Regions from separate parts of the Bacillus sp. LQ16 genome, predicted to be linked through region 2. Evidence: predicted binding sites of a transcription regulator. Region 2 holds the regulator's gene; each other region holds the start of a gene.
The links. Region 2 encodes Rex, which represses fermentation and respiration genes when NADH is low (regulators of the CRP and FNR family bind a similar motif). Its sites were predicted from a motif close to TTGTGAAATATTTCACAA; they were not measured.
Positions count from the first base shown of each region.

Region 1: a site for Rex is predicted at 1,822-1,839, ahead of AC3EMB_RS24735 (L-lactate dehydrogenase). Genes of this name have one in related genera too.
Region 3: a site for Rex is predicted at 1,040-1,057, ahead of pflB (formate C-acetyltransferase). Genes of this name have one in related genera too.

Region 1 is NZ_CM173491.1:4,856,093-4,859,290, forward strand. Features, by position in the region: gene AC3EMB_RS24730 (PTS sugar transporter subunit IIC) at 1-757, opposite strand, end outside; gene AC3EMB_RS24735 (L-lactate dehydrogenase) at 780-1,730, opposite strand; gene AC3EMB_RS24740 (spore coat protein) at 1,973-2,224, opposite strand; gene AC3EMB_RS24745 (hypothetical protein) at 2,238-2,423, opposite strand; gene AC3EMB_RS24750 (CPBP family intramembrane glutamic endopeptidase) at 2,567-3,198, opposite strand, start outside.
Region 2 is NZ_CM173491.1:253,360-256,557, forward strand. Features, by position in the region: gene AC3EMB_RS01485 (ABC-F family ATP-binding cassette domain-containing protein) at 1-977, opposite strand, end outside; gene AC3EMB_RS01490 (redox-sensing transcriptional repressor Rex) at 1,164-1,793, shown strand; gene AC3EMB_RS01495 (YdiK family protein) at 1,823-2,014, opposite strand; gene AC3EMB_RS01500 (CPBP family intramembrane glutamic endopeptidase) at 2,011-2,760, opposite strand; gene groES (co-chaperone GroES) at 3,152-3,198, shown strand, end outside.
Region 3 is NZ_CM173491.1:525,109-528,306, forward strand. Features, by position in the region: gene AC3EMB_RS02640 (glycosyltransferase family 2 protein) at 1-825, shown strand, start outside; gene AC3EMB_RS02645 (hypothetical protein) at 794-1,015, shown strand; gene pflB (formate C-acetyltransferase) at 1,168-3,198, shown strand, end outside.

The DNA of each region.
Region 1 (3,198 bases), 780 kb from region 2:
TTGGGACGAGAATCATTGGATTTTTAGTGATATTTGGCAACTGTACTTTCGGAGTACAAAGAGCTTGAGCTAATATGCCACCTAAATTGTTTTCTTTTGCTGAGATGACAGAGAATCCGATAAACTGAGCAACGCATCCGGCAAGAGCTGCACCACCTGCAACACCGTCTAAGCTAAGTGCGATCGCTAACGCAGCTGATGAAGCTGGAGAGATAAGTAATAGTCCCCAAACTACTGCAATGACGATAGAAGCGATAAACGGGCTACCAGCTGAGCTATCTTTAATGAACGCTCCAACTGCATTTAAAACAGGAGTAATATTATGAGATAACCAAATACCAACTAAACCAGAACCTAATATGGCCGCAAATGGAACGAGCATCATATCTAAAGCAGTTTTTCCGCTTAAACGTTTACCAATATATACAGCTAAAGTTGCTGTTAATAATGCACCGATTGGCTCACCTGTTTTAATAATTAGACCAGCTTCAGTAATTGAAATGGATCCGGCACCAATCGCTCCGGCTACCATCGCCGAGAAGATTACAAGACCGTTTGCACCGAGCATAAAAGCAATGCCGGCACCAATCGCTGGTGCCATTAGTGATTTTGCAACAACTCCGATTGTAATAAGTAATGGTATATCAACAATTCTTCCTATATTTTCGATTAGTAAACCAATTCCGAGGGATACGAAAATACCTTGTGCGATACCAGCAGATGCTTTAAATACACGAGACATTATATATTCCTTCATTTGTTTCACCTTCTCCTATAAGTTAGTAACCAATTGTTTTCATATAATCACGTAAAATATCGTTTGATTTTGCGAATCGAGATTCTTCATCCTCTGTTAAATTGAGTTCTACAACTTCTCTTATACCGTCTCTAGTAATAATAGCGGGTACTCCTGTACAAATATCATATTCACCGTACTCACCATCTAAAATGGCTGATACAGCAATGACACGGTGATCATCATTAAAGATTGAGCTTGCAATATATGCTAGAGAATTTCCGATTCCGTAATAAGTAGTTCCTTTACGTTTATAAATTTCCCAGCCGGCTTTTGCAGTCTTCTCAACGATTTCATCTAAATCTATTTCACCAAATCGTTCTTTTTGTTCTTCTAAAATTTGCAGAATTGGCTTTCCACCAACAGTTACATGAGACCAAGCAACCATTTGAGAATCACCATGTTCTCCTAATGAATACCCATGAATACTACGAGGGTCTACATGTAGCATTTCAGATAAAATTGTTCTTAAGCGAGAAGAATCTAGTGATGTACCAGTACCGATTACGCGATTTCTAGGTAATCCAGATAATTTCCACACTTGATATGTAATAATATCAACTGGGTTCGATGCAAGTAAGAAAATACCATCAAATCCACTTGCCATTACACCACCAACAACACTTTCCATAATCTTCGCACTCGCTCCTAAAGTATCTAAGCGACTTTGTCCAGGTTTTGGTGCTGGCCCTGCTGTAATAATAACAATGTCCATATCTTTGCAGTCTTCATAGCTTCCTGCATATACTTTTGTTCTTGTATTTGTAAAGTTAATGCAATGTGATAAATCCATTGCTTCCCCAACTGCACGTTCATGATTTATATCAATTAATAATAGCTCTTCGCAAATACCTTGATTCACAATAGAATACGCACAACTTGATCCAACTAATCCAGTACCGATAATTGCAATTTTTCTTGTATGTCTTTTCATAGCAATCTCTCCTAAGTGATCATATAATCTATTTCTTTTGTTCTTTACACTCCTAATTATAGAGGTTCTCACGATAGAAACCATGGATACTTTGTGAAATATTGAGCAAAGTTTTTGTCCTTTTTGTGAATTGTTATATTCCATTTTCGTCATATTTGTTACAACTGGAAAAATATTTATTATGTATTTATTGACATATACAAAAAGAAAACGAACGAATAGATTCGCTCGTTTTCTTTTCCCTATTGTTCCGCACTTAATTGACTTTTTAATTGCTGTACAATCATCGGATTAGCAGGTGCTGCCGGTTTGTAATAACTCTTTTGCTTTGCGTACTCATACATATTACGTTGGCGCGCCTCGTCTTGATTACGAATTTGAATTAACGTTTGATGTAACTGTTCATTATCAGACTGAGCAATATAATTTGCATAGCTTGTTAAACTTGCATTTAATCCTGCTAAATAATCATTTACCATATCTTTTTCATTCATCTTTCTCTTCCTCCTATCCTAGGAAAGTCATTAATTGCTGTTTCGTATTTCGTGCATCTTGCGCATCTTTTTGTAGCATTTGTTTCAGTTGTGGATCTGTACACGTCTGTGCATACTGCTCCAACTTGTTAATAATCGTTGCATGTCCACCAATTAAATGACGTAAGTTTTCTACTTCAAGCTCTGTTAAGTTTTGCATATAACATACCCGCCTTTCTTTGTTCATTCATCATTAGTATTTGGTTCTTTTTGGATTGTATTCATCAACTTTTCCCACATATAAACAAAATAAAAGATGAATAGCTAGGCCATTCATCTTTTATGCTAAATATTCATTCAATTTTATAAAGAAACAATCATACTTATACTCACAAGTAGGTTCCATACAATATGTAAAATGATGCTAGGTAAAATAGATTGTGTTTTCTTATATAACATAGCAAATACAATCCCCATAATCATTGCCGTAACCGGAAAACCACCATGAAGAATCCCAAAGATAAAGGAAGAAATAATAATACCAACTAGAAAACTATATTTCTTTTCAAAAAATCGATACAAAATACCTCTATATAAAATTTCTTCTTTAATTGGTGTAATTATAGCAACACTTAACACATATATAATACTTTGTAGACTATTTTGAAGTCCTAAGCTCCCTAATTGATCTCTTTGCTGCTCTGCACTTTCAAAGCTAAACAACTCTAACATTACATACTGAGTTAATGCAATGATGATAAAACCTATTAATAAATACAAGTAGGTTTTCCCATTTTTTAAAATAGATACATCCCATATGTTCTTAATAAAATGAAGCACTGGTTTATACGCAAATAAAACAATAGTAACAACAGCTGCATCAAATAGAAGTAAATAATATCCCTCTAAATTAGCACGTAATACCTCTTCTCCAAAAATTCCAAGGGCTAAAGCAAGGAATAATCCCCCTAAGAGTGAGAACCCTAGAATGCTTG
Region 2 (3,198 bases):
CTTTGCTTTTCAATATCGAAGTGGAATGATGCTGACTTAGAATCACCTAATGGTCTCGTTAATAATTCCATTCTGTCTAGTTGTTTACGGCGACTTTGAGCACGTTTCGTTGTAGAGGCGCGAGCTATATTCTTTTGAACGAAGTCCTCAAGTTTTGCGATTTCATCTTGTTGTTTTTCGTAACGTTTCATTTCTTGCTCATATAATGCTGATTTTAAGTCTAAATATTTACTGTAGTTACCAACAAATCGTCTGCTTTCTTTATTCGAAATTTCATATACTTGTGTAACGAGTTTGTCTAAGAAATAACGGTCATGTGAAACGATTAATATTGCGCCAGGATAACCTTGTAAATATTGCTCAAGCCATGTTAATGTTTCGATGTCTAAATGGTTTGTAGGCTCGTCCAAAATAAGTAAGTCTGGTTTTGTTAATAATAATTTCCCAAGAGCTAATCTTGTTTTTTGCCCACCGCTTAAAGTAGAAATCGTCGTCTGGTGCGTTTCAACTGGGAAGCCAAGGCCGCTTAAAATGGAGCGAATGTCCGCTTCATATTGATATCCACCTTGATCTTTATAATTGAGTTGCAATTGGTCATAATCAGCTAACAATCTTTCATATATAGCTTCGTTTGAAAAGTTTTCTTCTTTTCCCATTTCTTGCTCAAGCCTTCGAAGTTTTGTCTCCATTTGCTGTAAGTGGGTAAAGACGGTTAGCATTTCATCCCAAATTGTTAAAGACGTTTCTAAGCCGGTATTTTGAGCTAAATACCCGATTGAGACATCTTTCGGTTTTATAATTTCGCCACCATCATGTGATAATTCACCAGCGATAATTTTTAATAATGTAGATTTTCCAGCTCCATTCCTTCCAACTAATGCGATACGATCTTTTGTTTGTACTTCCAATTTTATGTTTGCAAGAATTGTTTCTGCACCGTATAATTTCGAAAGTCCATTTACTTGTAATAAAATCAATGTTTTCACCTCAAATAATTTCTTAACTTTGCCATGTTTATATTTCTCAATCATACTAAAAATAGTGTATAGTTTAAAATAAGAGAGAATACTTCTTCTCTTTATTATACAAGGAATTTAATGAGTGCTAAACTTCTGTATTTGATTAAAGTATATGAATAAAGATAGGAAGAGAGGAGAGGTCATATGGATCAGCAAAAGATTCCACAAGCCACTGCTAAAAGATTGCCTCTATACTATCGATTTATCCAAAACTTATCTCTTTCTGGTAAGCAGCGTGTTTCATCGGCCGAATTGAGTGAAGCGGTAAAAGTAGATTCCGCAACAATACGAAGAGATTTTTCGTATTTTGGAGCGTTAGGGAAAAAGGGATACGGATATAACGTAAATTATTTATTATCATTTTTCCGCGAAACACTTGATCAAGATGATATAACGCGTGTAGCACTTATTGGAGTAGGTAATTTAGGGACCGCTTTCTTACATTATAATTTCACGAAAAACAATAATACAAAAATTGAAATGGCATTTGATGTTAGTGAAGAGAAAGTTGGAACAGAAATCGGGGGCATTCCTGTATACCATTTAGATGAATTAGAAGAGAGATTATCAAATGATATACAAGTGGCAATATTAACAGTACCGGCTACAGTAGCACAAGCTGTAGCAGATAGATTAGCTGAAACGAGCGTGCATGGTATTTTGAATTTCACACCAGCACGATTAAACGTATCAGAGAATATTAGAATTCATCATATTGATTTAGCTGTAGAGTTACAAACATTAGTTTACTTTTTGAAAAACTATCCACAATAAAACGCAGAGGAAGCGACCTCTGCGTTTTATTATTGTTTCTTCTTTGTGAATTTAACTAATATAAGGCGAAGCGCCAAATTAAAATCAATTGTTGCCATAACTGCAAATAGTATTGTCCACACATTCCAGATTGTATCTGTCACGTTCGTAATGGCGAAGCGTGTAAAGATACATCCAAGAAGGAAGTATAGTGCAGCCATGAACAATGGTGAGTTTCTCATACAAAAAATCCTCCGATAAAGCCTTGCATTTTTTCAGCTTCTTTAATCATTTCTTGAATTTGCTCATTGCTCATAAAAATTTGCCCAATAGCGACTAATGTATTCATCGCAACATGAGCTGCAATCGGAACGATAATACGCTTCGTCTTCACATATAAGAAGGCGAATACGAGCCCCATAGCAGTGTATACCAATAAGTGAGTAAAATCAAAATGGATTGCTGCAAATACAAGCGAACTAATGATAGCTGCAATAAAGAAGTTAAACTTCTTATAAAGTGTACCAAATAAAATTTTTCTAAATACGATTTCTTCCAAGATAGGTCCGATTATAGATACGACAATAAGGAACCAAGGTGTCGTTCTTGCAATTTCCATCAGTTTCATTGTATTTTCTGAACCTTGTTTAATTCCTAGCAGCTGCATCTCGATCATACCGGCAACTATTTGTGAAAAGAAAGCCAAGAAGAAGCCGATGAAAATCCATCCAATAGTAGCTGGAACAGAAGAGCGCATTGCATCTAAATGCCTGTCACGAATGTCTGTTCTAAGTAACCAAAGAACGATACATAATGCAACAAAGAAGCTAATAATCGCCCAGTGTCCCGTTATGATTTGTCCTTTTTCCTCCATGGTAAATCCTCTATTATCATAGAGTCCTGTTTTTAGGAGAAGTGGTAATCCAACAATTCCAGATAACTGCATTAAAATGTATGTAACGATAATCCACCAGTATTGTTTCTTCAAATAGTTTAACCATCCTTTCTAACTCTAGTGTATGAGATGAGGTAGGATAACATGTAAATATGTTATCTACGATATAAACTTTCATTCGAATTATGATTTTTTTGTAAATCCGTATTTGAAATTAAAGTAGGAGACAGGAAAAAGTTGTACGTTTAGCGAAAACAACTTAGGGTGTCTTTCATATTGTAACATACGAGTAGGGGAAACAACGATTCATATAGTAAAGGCAGTATTCTATATAGAAAGTTTATATAGTAATTTGCGAAAAAATTATGATTTTTTTACTTGCAAAAGAAATTGAGATTATTTATTATTATAAGTGTGTTAGCACTCGGGTGACTTGAGTGCTAATAAATAAAATTTACATAACAAAATGAGGAGGTTATTGTTCATGCTAAAGCCATTAGGTGATCGCGTTGTAATTGAGCTTGTTCAAGC
Region 3 (3,198 bases), 270 kb from region 2:
GGAAATAGGAAAAGGGATAGCGTCTATCATACTTTAAATTTCGAAGATTTTTATCAAGGATGGGGCGTTACATCCAATTTGTATAGAGAAAAGCAACTATCGGTTGTTATTCCTGTACAAAATGAAGAGAAAACAATTGGAAAGGTTATAGAAGAGCTTCGTAAAATTGAACCTTTTGAAATCATCGTTGTCGTAAATGGTTCGTCAGATAAAACAGCAACGATTGCAAAAGACAAAGGCGCAACAACCATTGTATATAAAGAAGCCCTTGGAAACGATGTAGGGCGTTCACTTGGAACTTATTTTGCAAAAGGAGAAATTGTGTTATTTATAGATGGTGATTTTGTTATTCCAGCTAGTGAACTATATCCTTTTGCAAAAGCTATTGCAGATGGAAAGGACGTCGCATTAAATGATTTAAATCATTATTTAGATTTAAGAGTACCACTTCATCTTGTAACTGCATTTAAGTATGCACTAAATTTAGCTTGTGATAGAAAGGATTTAGGGGTAGGCTCACTTATTGCGGTACCTAATGCATTTAGCCACAAGTGTTTGAAAGCAATTGGATATAAATCTTTATTGTCACCTTGTGTAGCACAGGTGAAGGCTCTTCTTTCTGGATTTGAAATTGCATGTGTATGTCGTGTTGAGGTTGATAAGATGAACCGTATTCGTCCCAGTGAACATTTTGCAAAAATAGGTCATCCTCCAGCTGTACTTCGAATTATAGGTGATCATATAGAAGGACTAGAGCAAATAATTGCATCAACAGACAATCGTGGCGGATTCTATGATGGCAATAGAAAAAGAGATGTTTTATAGAAGTAACAAAAAAAGTGTACAACATGTGTACACTTTTTTGTTCTGTTATAAAAACTATAACAGATTAGGAGATAAGAGTATTACAGCTCTACAATGGGTATTGTTCTTATATTACAAAATAGGACTCGTATATAAGGATACCAAAAAAATACAATTAAGGAAAGGGTTAATTTTAAAGACTTTTAAATGAAGTTAACACTATATATATAGTAGTTTGCTCAATATTTCACAAACATGTCACAACTATTTCGTTCACTTTCGTAAAAAAGTAGTATTCTAAGTGTGTAAGCTGTTATATAAAAAATCTTAGTCCTGTACTAATCAAAAATGGAGGAGATTAGGATGACTCAAGTATTAGAAAATGTTAAAAACGCATGGGAAAACTTTAAAGGTGAAAAATGGAAAGCAGAGATTGATGTTCGCGATTTCATTTTAAATAATGTAAACGTTTTCGAAGGAGACGAATCTTTCTTAGCAGAAGCAACTGAAGCAACGAAACAACTTTGGGATCAAGTAATGGATTTAACAACAAAAGAACGTGAAAACGGTGGCGTTCTTGATATGGATACAAAAATTGTTTCTTCTATTACATCACATGACCCAGGATACTTAAATAAAGATATTGAAAAAGTAGTTGGTTTCCAAACTGATAAACCATTTAAACGTTCTTTACAACCATATGGTGGTATTCGTATGGCAGAACAAGCTTGTGAATCTTATGGATACGAAATGGACAAAGAACTTAGTCGTATTTTTAGAGATTGGAGAAAGACTCATAACCAAGGTGTATTTGATGCTTATACACCAGAAATGAGAAATGCACGTAAATCAGGTGTTATTACTGGTCTTCCAGATGCATACGGTCGTGGACGCATTATCGGTGACTATCGACGCGTAGCATTATATGGTATTGATCATTTAATTGAAGCGAAAAAAGCTGATTTGAATTTAACTGGTGGTGTAATGAGCGAAGATACAATGCGTTTACGCGAAGAGTTATCTGAGCAAATGCGTGCACTTCAAGAACTAAAACAAATGGCTGCTTCTCATGGTTTCGATATTTCTAAACCAGCAACAAATGCACAAGAAGCATTCCAGTGGTTATACTTCGCATATCTTGCAGCGATTAAAGAGCAAAACGGAGCTGCAATGAGTCTTGGACGTACTTCTACATTCTTAGATATTTACATTGAAAGAGATTTAGCAAATGGTACTTTAACAGAAGAAGAAGTACAAGAAATTGTAGATCACTTCATTATGAAATTACGTCTTGTGAAATTCGCAAGAACACCTGATTATAATGAATTATTCTCTGGTGACCCAACTTGGGTAACTGAATCTATCGGTGGTATGGCATTAGATGGTCGTCCATTAGTAACAAAGAACTCATTCCGTTTCTTGCATACATTAGATAATTTAGGACCAGCTCCAGAACCGAATTTAACAGTTCTTTGGTCTAAACAATTACCAGAGAACTTTAAAAACTACTGTGCGAAAATGTCCATCAAAACATCAGCAATTCAATATGAAAATGATGACATTATGCGTGCTGATTACGGCGATGATTACGGAATTGCTTGTTGTGTATCTGCAATGAGAATCGGTAAGCAAATGCAGTTCTTCGGAGCTCGTGCAAACTTAGCGAAAGCATTATTATATGCGATTAACGGTGGTAAAGATGAAAAATCAAAAGCACAAGTTGGTCCTGAGTACGCACCAATTACTTCTGAAGTACTAAATTACGAAGAAGTTATGCATAAGTTTGATATGACAATGGAATGGTTAGCGGGTCTATATTTAAACACATTAAATGTTATCCATTACATGCATGATAAATATAGCTATGAACGTATTGAAATGGCACTTCATGATACAAATGTTCTTCGTACAATGGCAACAGGTATCGCGGGTCTATCTGTAGTAGCAGACTCATTAAGTGCAATTAAATACGCACAAGTAAAACCAATCCGTGATGAAAATGGTATTGCAGTTGACTTCGAGATTGAAGGAGACTTCCCAAAATACGGTAACAATGATGATCGTGTAGATGAGATCGCTGTAAATCTCGTGAAAACATTTATGAATAAACTGCGTAAACATAAAACATATCGTAATTCCGTTCATACAATGTCAATTTTAACTATTACATCTAACGTTGTATACGGTAAGAAAACTGGTAACACTCCAGATGGACGCCGTACTGGAGAACCATTTGCACCAGGTGCAAATCCAATGCATGGACGTGATACAAAAGGTGCATTAGCTTCATTATTATCTGTAGCTAAATTACCATATGAAGATGCACAAGATGGTATTTCTAATACATTCTCTATTATTCCAAAAGCACTTGGTAAAGAAGATGATGTACAAGTA